Regions from separate parts of the Streptomyces sp. NPDC127097 genome, predicted to be linked through region 4. Evidence: riboswitches for the same ligand, from Rfam matches in the RefSeq annotation. Region 4 holds a riboswitch; each other region holds the start of a gene.
What was found. A riboswitch is a leader RNA that binds a small molecule or an ion and turns the genes downstream of it on or off. The one in region 4 is predicted to bind cyclic di-AMP.

Region 1: another riboswitch for cyclic di-AMP. It lies ahead of ACFWJW_RS33655 (transglycosylase family protein); the one in region 4 lies ahead of ACFWJW_RS00220 (NlpC/P60 family protein).
Region 2: another riboswitch for cyclic di-AMP. It lies ahead of ACFWJW_RS16640 (C40 family peptidase); the one in region 4 lies ahead of ACFWJW_RS00220 (NlpC/P60 family protein).
Region 3: another riboswitch for cyclic di-AMP. It lies ahead of ACFWJW_RS28150 (M23 family metallopeptidase); the one in region 4 lies ahead of ACFWJW_RS00220 (NlpC/P60 family protein).

Annotation. Positions count from the first base shown of each region.
Region 1 is NZ_JBHXFI010000071.1:16,787-20,605, forward strand. It holds gene eno (phosphopyruvate hydratase) at 1-523, opposite strand, end outside; gene ACFWJW_RS33655 (transglycosylase family protein) at 861-1,514, opposite strand; cyclic di-AMP (ydaO/yuaA leader) riboswitch at 1,522-1,732, opposite strand; gene ACFWJW_RS33660 (transglycosylase family protein) at 1,943-3,103, opposite strand; gene ACFWJW_RS33665 (cytochrome P450) at 3,267-3,819, opposite strand, start outside.
Region 2 is NZ_JBHXFI010000018.1:95,195-99,013, forward strand. It holds gene ACFWJW_RS16630 (LysR family transcriptional regulator) at 1-460, opposite strand, end outside; gene ACFWJW_RS16635 (LysE family translocator) at 532-1,191, shown strand; gene ACFWJW_RS16640 (C40 family peptidase) at 1,360-1,833, opposite strand; cyclic di-AMP (ydaO/yuaA leader) riboswitch at 1,838-2,035, opposite strand; gene ACFWJW_RS16645 (hypothetical protein) at 2,312-2,620, opposite strand; gene ACFWJW_RS16650 (ATP-dependent Clp protease proteolytic subunit) at 2,627-3,262, opposite strand.
Region 3 is NZ_JBHXFI010000046.1:24,156-27,974, forward strand. It holds gene ACFWJW_RS28145 (aldo/keto reductase) at 1-291, opposite strand, end outside; gene ACFWJW_RS28150 (M23 family metallopeptidase) at 486-1,586, opposite strand; cyclic di-AMP (ydaO/yuaA leader) riboswitch at 1,598-1,752, opposite strand; gene ACFWJW_RS28155 (DUF2332 family protein) at 2,037-3,155, shown strand; gene ACFWJW_RS28160 (PP2C family protein-serine/threonine phosphatase) at 3,271-3,819, opposite strand, start outside.
Region 4 is NZ_JBHXFI010000001.1:56,011-59,829, forward strand. It holds gene ACFWJW_RS00215 (hypothetical protein) at 155-508, shown strand; gene ACFWJW_RS00220 (NlpC/P60 family protein) at 627-1,775, opposite strand; cyclic di-AMP (ydaO/yuaA leader) riboswitch at 1,783-1,967, opposite strand; gene pcrA (DNA helicase PcrA) at 2,258-3,819, shown strand, end outside.

The sequences.
Region 1 (3,819 bases), on a different contig from region 4:
AGGACTCCGCGCCGATCGGGGCGATCATGAACTCCTGGATGTCCACGTTGGAGTCGGCGTGCGAGCCGCCGTTCAGGATGTTCATCATCGGGACGGGCAGCACATGCGCGTTCGGGCCGCCGAGGTAGCGGAACAGCGGGAGGTCGCTGGCCTCGGAGGCGGCGTGCGCGACGGCGAGGGAGACGCCGAGGATGGCGTTGGCGCCGAGCGAGCCCTTGTTGTCGGTGGCGTCCAGGTCGAACATCGCCTGGTCGATCAGCCGCTGCTCGGTCGCGTCGTAGCCGACGAGCTCCGGGCCGATCTGCTCGATGACGGCCAGCACGGCCTTCTCGACGCCCTTGCCGAGGTAGCGGTTCGGGTCGCCGTCACGGAGCTCGATGGCCTCGAAGGCGCCGGTGGAGGCGCCGGACGGGACGGCGGCACGGCCGGTGCTGCCGTCGTCGAGGCCGACCTCGACCTCGACCGTGGGATTACCTCGCGAGTCGAGAATTTCGCGGGCTACGACGACGTCGATCGACGGCACGTTGTCTCCTTCGTGGGTGTCTGGCGTTCTGCGCATGAGCCTAACGGCCCCGGGCTCGTCCGCCTGCCCTTGGCCCGCTCCGTGGGACGGAACGCCCCCGAAAACCTGCCCAAAGGCCCAGTTGCCGGGACGTTTGGCACATTGTTCGCCGAACGGGGAAAGTCGCGGAACAGCGCCGGTCAGCGGCCTGCCGCCGGCCGGGGCGCCTCGGACACGGCCCGGGAACATGAGAAGCCCCGCCACGGCGCGCTGGGGGGAAGGGCGCGCCATGACGGGGCGGTCTCACGGAGGAAGGGGCCCGCCGCTCGGGCCCTCAGGAGCCCCGGTGAGCTCCGGCTCAGACGTTGAGCTGCTGGCCCGGGATGATCAGGTTCGGGTTGCCGCCGATGACCGACTTGTTGGCCTTGTAGACGGACTTCCAGTCGGTGCCGTGGGCCTTGGCGATCTTGGCGAGGGTGTCGCCCGCCTTGACGGTGTAGTTGCCGTGGCCGGTGGACTTGCGCTCGGCGGAGCGCGAGGCACGGTCCTCGGACGGGGCCTTCTTGACCTCCGGCTTGGCGGACTCCTGCTTCGGCGCGGACTTGGTCTGCGCGGAGGTGTCGACGTCGGGGGACGGACCACCGGCGGTCAGGTTGCCCGCACCGGCGCAGGACCAGGCGCCCGGGCCCTGGATGGCGAGGAGCTTCTCGGCGGCCTGGATCTGCTGGGCCTTGCTGGCCAGGTCGGCGCGCGGCGCGAACTTGGTGCCACCGGCAGCGGCCCAGCTGGAGTTGGAGAACTGGAGGCCACCGTAGTAGCCGTTACCGGTGTTGATCGACCAGTTGCCGCCGGACTCGCACTGGGCGACCTTGTCCCAGGTGGCGACGGAGGCGGCGGAGGCGGAGGTGGCACCCATCATCGGGACGGCCACGGCGGCACCGGCGACACCGGCGAGGGTGGCGACGCGGACGGCCTTGGAGGGACGACGGTGCTTGCCCTTGAAGATCAGCATGGTTCGTTCGTTTCCTCACCGACGCCTACGAGGTGAGCTGTCGGGTTCGGGCTGATGAGTCGCCCGGCCCGGCGCGCATGCGCACCTGGCTTCACCCCAAGCCGGTTGACCCGTTTTCACGGGCGGGGCCGGCACTTACCTTGGGTCCCCCGCTCCTGCCTTCGGCGCTTGCGCGTCAAGTGCCTTCGACCACCGGCAGGATTCGGCGTGTGATCGAGGGGCTCGCTTTGGCGAGCGATCCTGACGTTAAGCAGTAATGCCCCTGGGGTTCAAACCCCACCATCTGAACCAAGTTGACCGTTTTTGATCACGGGTTGGTTACGTATTCGCAGGTGAGGCCCGGTATGCCGGTCTTGAGCACACCGGGCCCCACAGGAGTCAACGAGACCCTTGTCTCACTTTCCCAAAACAGGGCGAAGGGCGGCGAATTACCCCGCGTTCCGCCCGAGATCGAGCTGCTGACCGGGCTGGATCAGGTCCGCGTCGGACCCGATGACGCCCTCGTTGCGGTCGTAGAGCGCGGGCCAGCCGCCGGGCAGCCGGTGGGCCGCGGCGATGGCTGACAGGCTGTCACCCGGGCGCACCGTGTAGTCGCCGCCGGCCGCCGGGCCCGTACGGTGCGCGTCGCCGCCGCGCGAGGCGTGCCGGCCGCCGGACCTGCCGTCGCCGCCGTCCCCGGCACCCTCGTCGCCCGCCTCGCGGCGGTGCTTGCCCTTGCTGGGCACCTTGTGCGGCGTGCCGGTGCTGTCCGTACGGCTGCCGTCCCCGGACGGGTCCGTGGAGGGGCTGCCGGACGGGTCGTCGTCGGACGGGTCGGCGGACCGCGACGGGTCGTCGCCCCGGTCGCCGGGCGTCGCCGGGTCGGACGGCTCCGGGCTCGTGGACGCGTCGCCGGGCTCGCCGGAGCCGGAGGCGTCGGGCGAGGGCGTCGCGTCGGACGGCTGCCGGTCCGGCTGCTCGCCGTGCTCGTCGTGCGGCGCGTCGTCCTGCCCGGAGGAGGAGTCCCCACCGTCGTGGGAGCGGGACGAACCAGGGGTGTCCCAGGGGTCGAGGCCGCCCTGGGAGTCCGACGGGTCGGGCGCGGGGGTGCTGGTGCTGCCCGGGTCGACCTCCGGGGCCTCGCCGTCGCCGGTCAGCCCCGCGTTCACCGCACAGCTGGGCCAGGCGTCCGGCCCGCGGTCGTCGAGGATCGACTGGGCCACGGCGATCTGCTGGGAGCGACTGGCGTAGTCGGGTCGCGAGGCGTAGGCCGAGCCGCCGTAGTTGTCCCACATCTCCTGGGTCAGCTGGAGGCCGCCGTAGTAGCCGTTGCCCGAGGCGGCGCTCCACACCCCAGCGCTCTCGCACTGGGCGACCTTGTCCCAGGTCGCGGTGTCGGCGGCGTGAGCGCCGCTCGCCCCGAGGAGGGGGAGGGCGAAGCCGGCGCCGGTCACTCCCGCCGTGACAAAGATGGCCGGTGCCTGACGGGGGCGACGATGTCGGCCGTTCCCGGAACGCATGCGGATGCCTTTCGCGCGGCGGTTGAGTTGTTCGACGAGCTCGTCGAGCTGCTCGACGGGCTCCGGCCGGCCGACGCACGCGAGCGGCACCGTTACACCGGTCCCCCACATCACCGCTTCGACCGATCGAGTGAAGCCTGTCGATCGTCCGGTCGAAAGGTAGTCGGGGTCACGGGTAGTCACAAGTCGATGTATCGGAGATCACGTAATGGTCACGCGGTTGACTCTGTGTCACATATGGCCTTGTTGCTGGTCAGGGCCGATCCGGAGTGAACTCCACCGGAAGTGAACGCAGTCCGCGCATGATGAGTCCGCCGCGCCAGCGCAAATCATCCGGTTCCGCCGCAAGCCGGATGTCCGGGAGCCGGGTCAGCAGGGTCGCCAGCGCGGTCTGTCCTTCGAGCCGGGCGAGCGGCGCCCCCAGGCAGTAGTGGATGCCGTGCCCGTATCCCAGATGCTGGTTGTCACGCCGGGTCAGATCGAGCACATCCGGCTCGTCGAAGCGCGCCGGGTCGCGGTCGGCGGCGGCCAGCACCACCAGGACCGGGTCCCCCTCGGCGATCCGCTGCCCGCCGAGCGTCAGCTCCTGGGTCGCGAACCGCCAGGTCGCCAGCTCCACGGGGCCGTCGTAACGGAGCAGTTCCTCGATGCCGGTGGCGAGCAGCCCGGTGTCGCCCGCCGCGATCGACTTCTGGAGCAGCTCCCGCTGGGCGGGGTGGCGCAGCAGCGCGTAGAGGCCGTTGCCGATGAGGTTGACGGTGGTCTCGAAGCCCGCGAAGAGCAGGATGAAGGCCATCGCGGCGGCC
Region 2 (3,819 bases), on a different contig from region 4:
CGCCCGGCACATACTCGTGCGTCAGCGCCAGATCGACCTCGCCCAGCGCCACCGCGGCGGTGGCCTGCGGAGGTACGTACTCCGTGACGCTCAGCTCCACATCGGGGTGCGCCCGCCGGAACGCGCTGAGCGCGGGCGGCAGCAGATGCGTCCCGGCGGTCATGAACGTGCCGACCCGCAGCACGCCGCCGGAAAGCCCCGTCAGCCGGGACAGCTCGTGCCGCGCCTGATCCAGCTCGTCGAGCACCCGCCGGGCCCGTACGAGCAGCAGCTCACCGGCCGCCGTCAGCCGTGCCCCGCGGTGGTGGCGCACCAGCAGCGCGGTCCCCGCCTCCCGCTCCAGCTTGGCGAGCTGCTGGGAGAGCGCGGGCGCGGTGTAGCCCAGCCGGTCGGCGGCTCTGCTGATCGAACCGGCCTCCGCCACCGCCACCAGGGCGGCCAGCCGCGTGGGGTCGTACATAAGAACCTCTTTAGGCTCCCCAAGAACATTGCCACTCCCCATTAAAGGCTCTGACCAGCGAAACTGCTCCCATGGACGGACAGCTGATCGCCTTCACCGGAGTCGCCGCGGGCATGGTCGCCATGCCGGGCGCGGACTTCGCGGTCGTGGTGCGCCACGCGCTCGACTCGCGCCGGGCGGGGGTGGCGGCCGCGGTCGGAGTGGCGGGCGGGCTGCTGGTGCACACCGCACTGGCGGTCGCCGGGCTCGCGGCCGTGCTGGTCGCCGTGCCCGCGCTGTTCGGCGCCGTCCAACTCCTCGGCGGGCTCTATCTGTTGTACCTGGGGGTCGGCGCGCTGCTCGCGGTCGTCCAGCACCGGAAGGCGCCCGAGGACGCCGCGACCGGCCCGTCCGCGCCCCAGGCCGATCACCCGCCCGCGCTCCTGGGCACCGCACGGAGCCTGCGCCAGGGCTTCCTGACCAATGCCCTCAACCCCAAGGCCCCGGTCCTCTTCCTCAGTCTGCTCCCGCAGTTCGTCCCGGCCGGCGAGCCCGCGCTGCCCCGCACGCTGCTGCTCGCGACCATGGTCGTCGCGCTGGCGCTGGTGTGGTTCCCCGCCGTCGCGCTGCTGGTCGACCGCCTGGGCAGCTGGCTGCGCCGCCCCCGGGTCACCCGCGCCCTGGAAGCCGTCACCGGAATGCTGCTCACCACACTGGGTGGCATCCTGCTCGTCGAGGTCGTGCTGACCTGAACGGCGGCCCCCGGCACGCGGTCAACCGCGGCCGCCGTACGGCACGATCAGCACCTCGGCGCCCACCGCAGCGCCCTGGTGATCCGCGGATGGGTGCGGTCCGTCGTCTCCACCGGCCAAGTGGGCCAATCCCACCGACAATTGATCACATGTGAGACGAAATGCCGGTCAGCCCACCCGTCCGTAGGACACCGCGCCGCTCCAGATCCGTTCCAGCCGCACCACGCTTCCGGCCTTGGGGGCATGCCACATCCGGCCCCGGCCGGCATAGATGCCGACGTGGTAAATGCCGCGTGCGGAACGGAAGAAGACCAGGTCACCGCGTCTGCGCAGGGAGGCCGGGAGATGCCGGGTGCGGACGTACTGCGCGGCGGCGGTACGGGGCAGGGCCCGCCCGGCGCGCTTGAACGAGTACATCGTCAGCCCCGAACAGTCGAAGCGGTACGGCCCTTGGGCGCCGTACTGGTAGGGCGCGCCGCTCTTGGAGGCCGCGATCCGCAGCGCGTAGGCGGACACGGAGGCGGCTTCGGCGTTCCCGGCCTCTCCTGGGGCGACGGTCGTCCCGCCCAGGGTGACCAGCGTCAGAGCGGTGACGGTGCCGGCACGCGCCAGCAGATTTGGCGTCTGCATGCGCACAGTCATGCGCAAACCCTTCGTCAGCCGCCTGCGAAGGAAGACCTGTCGGGTTCGGGCAGGCGAAGATGCCCGGCCGTGCGTACGGCTTCACCCCAAGGAGTCTCGGCCCTGAGGCCGGGACCCCGTCCTGCTCGGGTCCTCCGCTCCCGCCGGTCCACAACGTCGACCTGACATCCGGTACGGCGGCGGGATTAGGCGCCCGTCCGGACCGCCCCGTCGCTGTGGCGGGGTCTTGCCGTCGAAGGGATCGTCACGCACCCGCCACCAGAATTCCGAGCTGAAAATGCCGTATGTGACATGCGTCACACTTCGCCTGAATGGTTACTTTTGTTCCCTCAAGTGCCATGGCGCGGGGCGCCGCACCCCCTGGACCAGGGGCGAAACATCAGAGGTCCAAGGAATTGCGTTTCCCCGCGCAATTCGTCGCCTCCTCACATCGGGCCCGGACGCTACGCCGTATGCGCAGCCCCGTGTGCGTGTCGCGTCAACTCTCCGTGGCCGGCGGCATCGTCACGAGCCCGGCCCGGCGCTCGCCCTCCAGCACCCGGAGCGCCCGGGTCAAGGTCTCGCGGTGCAGTTCGCTCTCACCCCGGTCGTGCATCAGCGTCAGCGCGTCGCGCAGTCCGGCGGCCTTGCCGACCAGCGCCTGGGCGGCCCGCAGTCCGGTGTAGGTGTCGCCGCCCCGGGCCGGGTTGATCCTGCCCAGCAGGTCGAGCACCTCCAGGTAACGGTCGATCAGCTCACCCTCGGCGCGCGTCAGGGCGGGCAGCGGCGGCAGTTCCGGCAGCGGCATCCGGGCTCACCGTGCGCCGAGTTGGGGGACGGACTGCTTGCGCTGACGGGTGAGCCCGTCGATCAGGCCGTATTCCTGGGCGGCTTCGGCGTCGAAGATCTTGTCGCGCTCGATATCGGCGGCGATCCGTTCCCGGGGCTGTCCGGTGTGCTCCGCCAGCATCCGCTCCAGCATGTCGCGGGTGCGCAGCAACTCCTCGGCCTCGATCTGGAGATCGGTGGCCTGGCCCTGGACGGGCTCGTGGAACGACGGCTGGTGGATCAGGATCCGGGCGCCGGGCAGGGCCAGCCGCTTTCCGGGGGTGCCGGCGGCCAGCAGTACCGCGGCGGCGGAGGCGGCCTGCCCCAGGCAGATGGTCTGCACATCGCACGACACGAAGCGCATCGTGTCGTAGATGGCGGTCATCGCCGTGAACGAGCCGCCGGGGGAGTTGATGTAGAGCGCGATGTCCTGTTCGGGCGCGGCGTGTTCGAGGTGGATGAACTGCGCCATCACATCGTTGGCGGAGGCGTCGTCGACCGGGGTGCCCAGGAAGATGATGCGCTCACTGAGCAGCTTGGAATACGGGTCCATGGTGCGCGTCCCCTGGGACGTGCGCTCGGTGAACTCGGGAAGGACATAGCGGGCCATCGGTCGCAGCATGGGCCTGCTCCTCTCTCTGTAAAAAATGTACAGGATGTACGTCCAGTTAGAATGGGACCCGATTCTAGTGATCAAGTCAAATGCCCAGGCCAGAGGCCATTTTTGCTGTTCTCCGAGGGTGGACATCTCACATATCTATTGCTGGAACTGCGGCACAAGGTCGAGATCCATCGGAAGACTGGGCGGGTCGTCGAGTGCCCGATCGACGAGATGAACCGCCCGCGGGGAGACAAGGACGCTGCCCTGTGGATCCCGCCGACCGAGCCGGAGGTCAGGCGCTGTTCACCGGCTGGGGCGGCGAGATGGCGACCTGCCGCAAGTTCGCCCCCCCCGCGCGGAACTGCACCGCATCGAATCTGATGTCGCAGGTCGGACTCAGGGCGGGCGAGGCATGCAAACTCAACCTGGTCGACATCAAGTGGGACCTGGTCCCTTCGGCAAGCTCCATGTGCGTCACGGCGAGGGCGCCCGCGGCTCGGGCCCGCGCGAGTGGATGGTGCCGCTGATCAACGGCGCCGACCGCATGCTGCGGTGGTTCATCAAGGACGTCCGGGGCC
Region 3 (3,819 bases), on a different contig from region 4:
CTTGGTGGCGATGACGACCTCGGAGCGGTTGCCGCGGGAGGCCAGCCAGTTGCCGATGACGGTCTCGGATTCGCCGCCCTCGTTGCCGGGGACCCAGTGCGAGTAGGCGTCGGCGGTGTCGATGAAATTGCCACCGCCCGCCACATACGCGTCGAGCACGGCGAAGGACTCGGCTTCGTCGGCCGTCCAGCCGAAGACATTGCCCCCGAGGGACAGCGGGGAGACGGAGAGCGAGCCGAGGGGCTTGCGGGTGCTGCGGGCGCCTGGGGTGGTGCTGTGTGTCGCGGTCATACGTCGTTGCAGCGCCGGGGGAAGAGGAGTTATTCCTTCCTCTTCCCCCGGGACGACAACTGCCCTCGGGCCCTTACGGGTTGAGGGTGTGGGGGTGGGGGTGGGGGTGGGTGTGCGTGTGGGTCTGCTTCAGGCTTTGATGCCCTCGGTGCCCGCAATGCCCTCCACGCCCCCGACGCCCTCGACGCCCTCGGTCACACGTTGAGCCCGTGGTCGCGGAGCCACGGCATCGGGTCGATCGGGTCGCCGGCGCCGGGGCGTACCTCCAGGTGGAGGTGGGGGCCGGTGACGTTGCCGGTGGCGCCGACGCGGCCGATGACGTCGCCGGTGCTGACCTTGCCGGAGGTCTTCACCATCGAGGAGAGGTGGCAGAACCAGAGCTCGGTGCCGTCGTCGAGGGTGAGGACGATGCGGTAGCCGTACGAGCCGGCCCAGCCGGCCTGGGTGATGGTGCCGGAGTGCACCGCCTTGACGGGGGTGCCGGTCGGCGCGGCGAAGTCCTGTCCGGTGTGGTCGGCGGCCCAGCGGTCACCGGCCTGGCCGAAACTGGCGGTGAGCGTGTAGGAGGACACGGGGGCGATGAAGCTCTTCGCCAGTTCGGCGAGGCGTTCGGCCTCCGCCTTCCGCCGGGCCGCTTCCTCCGCCTTGCGCTTGGCCTCCATCTCGGCCGCCTTCTTGGCTGCTGCGGCTTTTTCGGCCGACTTCTGGTGGGCGGCGGCTTCCGTGGCGGCCTGCTGGACGGCGGCCTTTTCGGCGGCCTCGCGGGCCTCCTGCTCGGCGGAGCCCTGCTGCGCGTCGGCCTGCTGGAGGATGCGGCTGCGCAGCGCCTCACCGGCGCCCGCGGCGTTACCCGTGTCCGCGCCCGTGGCGGCGGTGACCGCGCCGCTGTCGGGAGCCGAGGCGGCGTCGGTGGCCGCGGAGTCGTCGTCGGATATCAGCTCGCCGATGCCGGGAAGCTCCTTGGCGTCCGGCAGCTTCTCGGAGAGGTCGTCGGCCAGGCCGCCGACGTCGGGCATCGAGATCGGCACCGGCGGACGGCCCTCGGCCGAGGCCATGCCGCTCGCGCCGACCGCCGCGATGACACCGACACCCAGGACGGTGCCGCTGCGGGCGAATCCGCCGCCGCGCTGCTTGGCGACGCGGTGCTTGCCTCGAACGGCACGGGTGGATTCCTCGGTGGGATTCCATTCCTCCCACGGTCCGTCGCCGTCATCGACACCGGGGCCGGGGAAGGCACCTCGGTCATCGAGCTCGTAGGCGAACGGGTCCTCAGGGGTAGACCTGTTGGACGCCACGGGGGCGCACTCCTTTCCTTCCTTCTCGCCTACCGGGTTAGCTGACGGGTTCGGAGCAGGAAGGTCTCCTACGGACGCCCACTGGCGGAGGGCGTCCGATTCACCCCAAGGAAGTGGTTCCCCGGTTCCCTTGGTGCAGTTCGAAGTGCTTGGGGGTGCGTGAAAAGCGCGTGCGGGATTCGGCGTCGGCGCGCGGTGCCGCCTCGGGCGGCGGCTGGGACGACCGCGCTGCGTTATCGGACAGTAATAGAGACGGCGGCCGAATTCCAAGCGTTCCCACGAATCCGTATGCGCTCCGCACGAGCTGCCGCGCGGCCTTTTCGGCCAGCAGTGCAGCAACCCGGGCGAGTTGGCCCGCCAGCCCTAAACGATCTCGCGCGGATTGTGTGCCAGTCGTTATGCGCAGGGGTGCCCCTCGGTCACGGAGGGTGAGAGCAGTAACGTCGGATCATGGTCGTCAACGTCGGGAACACCGGGAACGCCGGACGGGCCGCCGGTCACGCGTGGGGAGTGGCGGAGCGGTACGGGGAGTTCTCCTGGCGGGAGGCGCGCGGCCGGTCGGACGCGCACGAGGAGCTGACCGCGCGGATCAGCCAGGACGCGGAGTTCTGCGATCTGCTGTCCGGCTCGCTGCCCGCCGGCAACAAACAGCAGCCGAACCTCCTGCTCGCCGCCGTCCGCTATCTCGACGGCCCGCACGCCGAGACGGGCCCGCGCGGTGCGGCCGCGTACGGGCGCTGGCGCGAGTGGACGATCCGGCACTGGGACGAGGTGCGCGCGGTGATCATGCAGCGCGCCACCCAGACCAACGAACCGGCCCGCTGCGCCACCCTGCTGCCGCTGCTCGCCCGTCTGCCGCAGCCGCTGGCGCTGCTGGAGGCCGGCGCGTCCGCGGGGCTGTGTCTGCACCCCGACCGCTATCGCTACCGGTACGAGGCCGAAGGCGGGGACGGGCCGCGCCGCCGGGCCGAGCTGGGTGCACCGGAGAGCCCGCTGGTGTTCACCTGCCGTACGGGCGGGGCGGCCGACGAGCTGCCCGAACGGCTGCCGCGGATCGTCTGGCGGGCCGGCATCGACCTGGACCCGCTCGACCCGGCCGGCGAACCGGACGATCTGCGCTGGCTCCAGGCGCTCGTATGGCCGGGCGACGGGGAGCGTGCGGCACGGCTGGCCGCGGCCGTCGACGCGGTGCGGCCGGCGCCGCGGCCACGGATGGTGCGCGGCGACCTGATCGACGAGCTGCCCGCGCTCGCCGCCGAGGCACCGCCCGAGGCGACGCTGGTCATCTTCCACAGCGCCGTGCTGGCCTATCTCCCGCCGGCCCGCCGCGCGGAGTTCGCGCGTCTCGTACGGTCGCTGCTCGACGGGCGGCCCGGCGGCGGCCACTGGATCTCCAACGAGCACTACTCCGTGCTGCCGTGGATCACCGACGCCGCACCCCACGCGCCCCGCCCGGACGACGCCCTGCACCTGACCCTCGCGCTCGACGGACGCCCGGTCGCGCTCACCGGCCCGCACGGCCAGAGCCTGCACAGCCTCTCCGGCGCACGGGGCGGCCCGGGGCACTGAGCGGGGTCGGGGGACGGCCCGGCTCCCGTACGGCACCCCGTACGCCCGCCCGTCCCCCTACACGGGCCCCACCCCCATGAAGCCCCCGCCCACCGAACCCCCTACGGGCCACCACCTACGCCCCCATGGGCCGCTGCACCGCCAGCAGCGCCATGTCGTCGGCCGACGCGCCGCCCGTATGCCGTGCCACCTCCTCGACGAGGGTGTCCACGAGGACGTCCGGGCCGGGGAAGCGGCAGCCGCGCAGTGTGCCCGACGGGTTGTAGCAGCGGCCGAGGAGGTCCCGGGCGCCGGTCACCCCGTCGGTGAAGAAGAGCAGCAGGGCCCCGGCCGGGAAGAACGTCTCGTCCGGCCGGTCCGGCCGGCTCGCCATCTCGCCCAGCCCGAGGGGCGGCGCCGGCGCCGCGGGCAGCAGCTCGCGCAGCCCGCCGTCCGGGGTGAGCAGCAGCGGGGACGGATGGCCCCGGTTGAGCACCCGCAGAACGCACTGCCCGTTGGCGGGGATCTCGGCCAAAACGGCAGTGGTGAACCCCTCGGTCTGCTCCACTCCCTCGCGCCGCCCGTCCTCCCGCCGCAGCGCCCGCTCCAGCCGGCCCGCCACCGCCCCCAGGGTGCGCTCCTGTTCCGCCGCCTCACGGAAGGCGCCGATGACGATCACCGCGGT
Region 4 (3,819 bases):
CTTGCCCGGCATTGTTCGCTTTCGACCGCGGCGGGTACGCGCGTGACCGCGGCGCCATGGCCGTACGGCCGGGACCGGCCTGGCCTGACCGAAGCGGCGATAGTGGGCGCCCTGCCCGAAGGGCCGTGCTATACGGCGGCTACGATCCAGCACTATGGACGTAGTAACCAATATCTTCGTCGGCCTGCACATCATCGGCATCGCCTCCCTGCTGGGCGGCTTTCTGACCCAGATGAAGGCGATGAGCGCGGGCACCGCCCGCTTCGTGCCGGCCATGCTGCACGGCGCACTGACGATGCTGGTCACCGGCATCGTGCTGGTCGGCCTCAACCAGGCCCAGGACCACCCGCTCAACAACATCAAGCTCGGCATCAAGATGGCCGTCCTGGTGGTGATCCTGGCGCTGGTCTACGTCAAGCGGGACGACGAGACGGTCGACAAGGCGCTCTTCGGCGCGGTCGGCGGCCTGACGGTGGCCAACATCTTCATCGCGGTGCTCTGGACCTGACGAGCGCCCCACTACGGCACACCGCGCGGTCCTCGCCTCCATATCCGGAGACGACGGCCGCGCGGTGGCGTGTGGGGGGTGACCGTGGGGGGTGGTCTGGTGGGGGAGCGGGGCGGGCTCAGCCCGGACGGACGCTTCCGTATATCGGCATGTAGTAGATCGACTCCTCCCGGACGTTGGCGCCCGGCTTCGGAGCGTGCACCATCTTCCCGTCGCCCAGGTACAAGCCGACGTGGCTGATGTCGTCATAGAAGAAGACCAGGTCGCCGGGCTGAAGATCCTTGGTGGCCACCCGCTGGCCCACCTTGACCTGGTCCCAGGTCGTCCGCGGCAGATCGACACCCGCCGCCTTCCATGCCGCCTGGGTCAGCCCCGAGCAGTCGTAGGAAGTGGGCCCGGTCGCGCCCCAGACGTACGGCTTGCCTATCTGGGCGCGGGCGAAGGCGAGCGCCTTGGCGCCCTTGCTGGTGGCCGAGTCGCCCGTGGAGCCGCCCGTGGAGCCACCGCCGGTGGAGCCCCCGGTCGAGCCGTCGCCGTCCTGCTGCCGCTGGCGCTCCCGCTCCTGCTGCTTGCGCGCCTCCTCCGCGGCCCGGCGCTTGGCCGCCGCCTCCTTCTGGCGCTCCAGCTCGGCCAGCCGCGCCTTCTCCTGGGCGGTCAGCCGGGACAGCAGCTGCCGGGCCTCGGCCAGCTTGCCCTGGACGGAGCTCATGGACTCCTTGAGGGATGCCTGCGACGCCTGCAACCGCTCCAGGCTGCGGGTCGCCTCGGCGCGCTGCTTGGTGGCCGCCGCCTGCTGCTCCTGGTAGTCGGTGACGGCCTGCTTCTGCCGGCCGGTCAGCCGCTCCATGAGGTGGTTGCGGTCGACGAACTGCTGCGGGTCCTTGGCGAGCATCAGCTGCGCCGTCGGGTTCATGCCGCCGGTCCGGTACTGCGCCGAGGCGAAGGTGCCCAGCAGGCGCCGGGACTCGTTCATCTTCTCGGCGCGCTTGGCGGAGGCGTCGAGCAGGCGGTCCACGGTGTGGCGCTGGGTCTCGGCGCGCTCCTTGGCGGCGTTGTATTTCTGGGTGGCCACCTCGGCCTGGTGGTAGAGGTCGTCGACCTTCTGTTGGACCTCTTCGACGGTGGGCTTGGGCGCCCTGGGGGCCGCGTCGGCGGACTGCGAGAGCAGGGTGACCGAGGCGAGGGCGGCAGTGGTGAGACCGGCCGCTGTACGGCGCCCGGTGGGTGAGGCGAGAACGCTGGTGCGCGGCTTGCGATGCGACGCCAAGACCGGCAACTCCTTCCGTGGACCGCCTACCGGGTTAGCTGTCGGGTTCGGGCGGTGTCGCTGACGGAAGGCTTGCCCTACGGTCCGGACGTCCACTGGCGACGGCCGTACGGATCGATTCACCCCGGTGGTGCTGGTGGGTCCCCGGCTCCGGGTGCCTGAGGGCAGGGCCGGACTCGGCGTCGGCGGCCCGTGCGAACCTGTCGTCCGCGGGGAGGCGGGCTGCCTGAGCGAGGACGTTAGCCAACTCGTGTGGCTCCTGTGAAGGCTGATGTTCGATATGCCCGAAACCTTTTCGTGACCTGAACGCGATGCGGGGGTTGTTGTGGCAGATGTCGGGTTCGGGTAACCGAAGCGCCACCCGGCCGGCGCTTGGCCGCCGGCCCCCTGACCTGCCGCTGCGCCCGGGGCCGCCCGAAGACGGCCCGCAATCCGCCACTCCGCGGCGGACTGTCAGTGCGGCGGCCTAGACTCGGTGGGCGATGAGCAGCCTCTTTGACGACAGCTTCCTGGCGGACCTCGGCCACAAGGGCGAGGAGGAACACCCTCCGCCTCCCGAGGACGAGCACGGCCCGGCCCCGGAGGAGATCCCCGCCGACCTCTTCGGCGGGAGGTTCGACGCGCCCGCACCCAGGGAGTCGTATTACCGCGACGGCGCCGCCCGCCCCGCCATCGACCCGGCGACGCTGCTGGAGGGGCTCAACGACGAGCAGAAGGCCGCCGTGGTGCATACGGGCGGCCCACTGCTGATCGTCGCCGGCGCCGGCTCCGGCAAGACCCGGGTGCTCACCCACCGCATCGCGCATCTGCTCGCCGAGCGGCATGTCCACCCCGGCCAGATCCTCGCGATCACGTTCACCAACAAGGCCGCCGGTGAGATGAAGGAGCGCGTCGAGGAACTGGTCGGCCCGCGCGCGAACGCCATGTGGGTCTCCACCTTCCACAGCGCCTGCGTCCGCATCCTGCGCCGCGAGTCCAAGAAGCTGGGCTTCACCTCGTCCTTCTCGATCTACGACGCCGCCGATTCCAAGCGCCTGATGGCCCTGGTCTGCCGCGATCTGGATCTGGACCCCAAGCGCTACCCGCCCAAGTCCTTCAGCGCGAAGATCTCCAACCTCAAGAACGAGCTCATCGACGAGGAGACCTTCGCCGGGACGGCGGCCGACGGCTTCGAGAAGACCCTCGCCGAGGCGTATGCGATGTACCAGGCACGGCTGCGCGAGGCCAACGCCCTGGACTTCGACGACATCATCATGACCACGGTCAATCTGCTCCAGGCGTTCCCGGACGTCGCCGAGCACTACCGCCGCCGCTTCCGCCATGTCCTCGTCGACGAGTACCAGGACACCAACCACGCCCAGTACACCCTCGTACGCGAACTGGTCGGCCCCGCCGAAACCGCCGCCGAGCTCTGCGTCGTCGGTGACGCCGACCAGTCGATCTACGCCTTCCGCGGCGCCACGATCCGCAACATCCTCCAGTTCGAGGAGGACTACCCGGACGCGACCACGATCCTGCTGGAGCAGAACTACCGCTCCTCGCAGACGATCCTGTCCGCCGCCAACGCCGTCATCGAGCGCAACGAGAACCGCCGCCCCAAGAACCTCTGGACGGACGCCGGCGCCGGCCCCAAGATCTCCGGCTATGTCGCCGACACCGAGCACGACGAGGCCCAGTTCGTCGCCGACGAGATCGACCGGCTGACGGACGCCAAGGACGCCAGGGCCGGCGATGTCGCCGTCTTCTACCGCACCAACGCCCAGTCCCGTGTCTTCGAAGAGATCTTCATCCGGGTCGGGCTGCCCTACAAGGTCGTCGGCGGCGTGCGCTTCTACGAGCGCAAGGAGGTCCGCGATGTGCTCGCCTACCTGCGGGTGCTCAGCAACCCCGAGGACACCGTCCCGCTCCGCCGCATCCTGAACGTCCCCAAGCGCGGCATCGGCGACCGCGCCGAAGCGATGATCGACGCCCTGTCGGCGCGCGAGAAGATCACCTTCCCGCAGGCGCTGCGCCGGGTCGACGAGGCATACGGCATGGCGGCCCG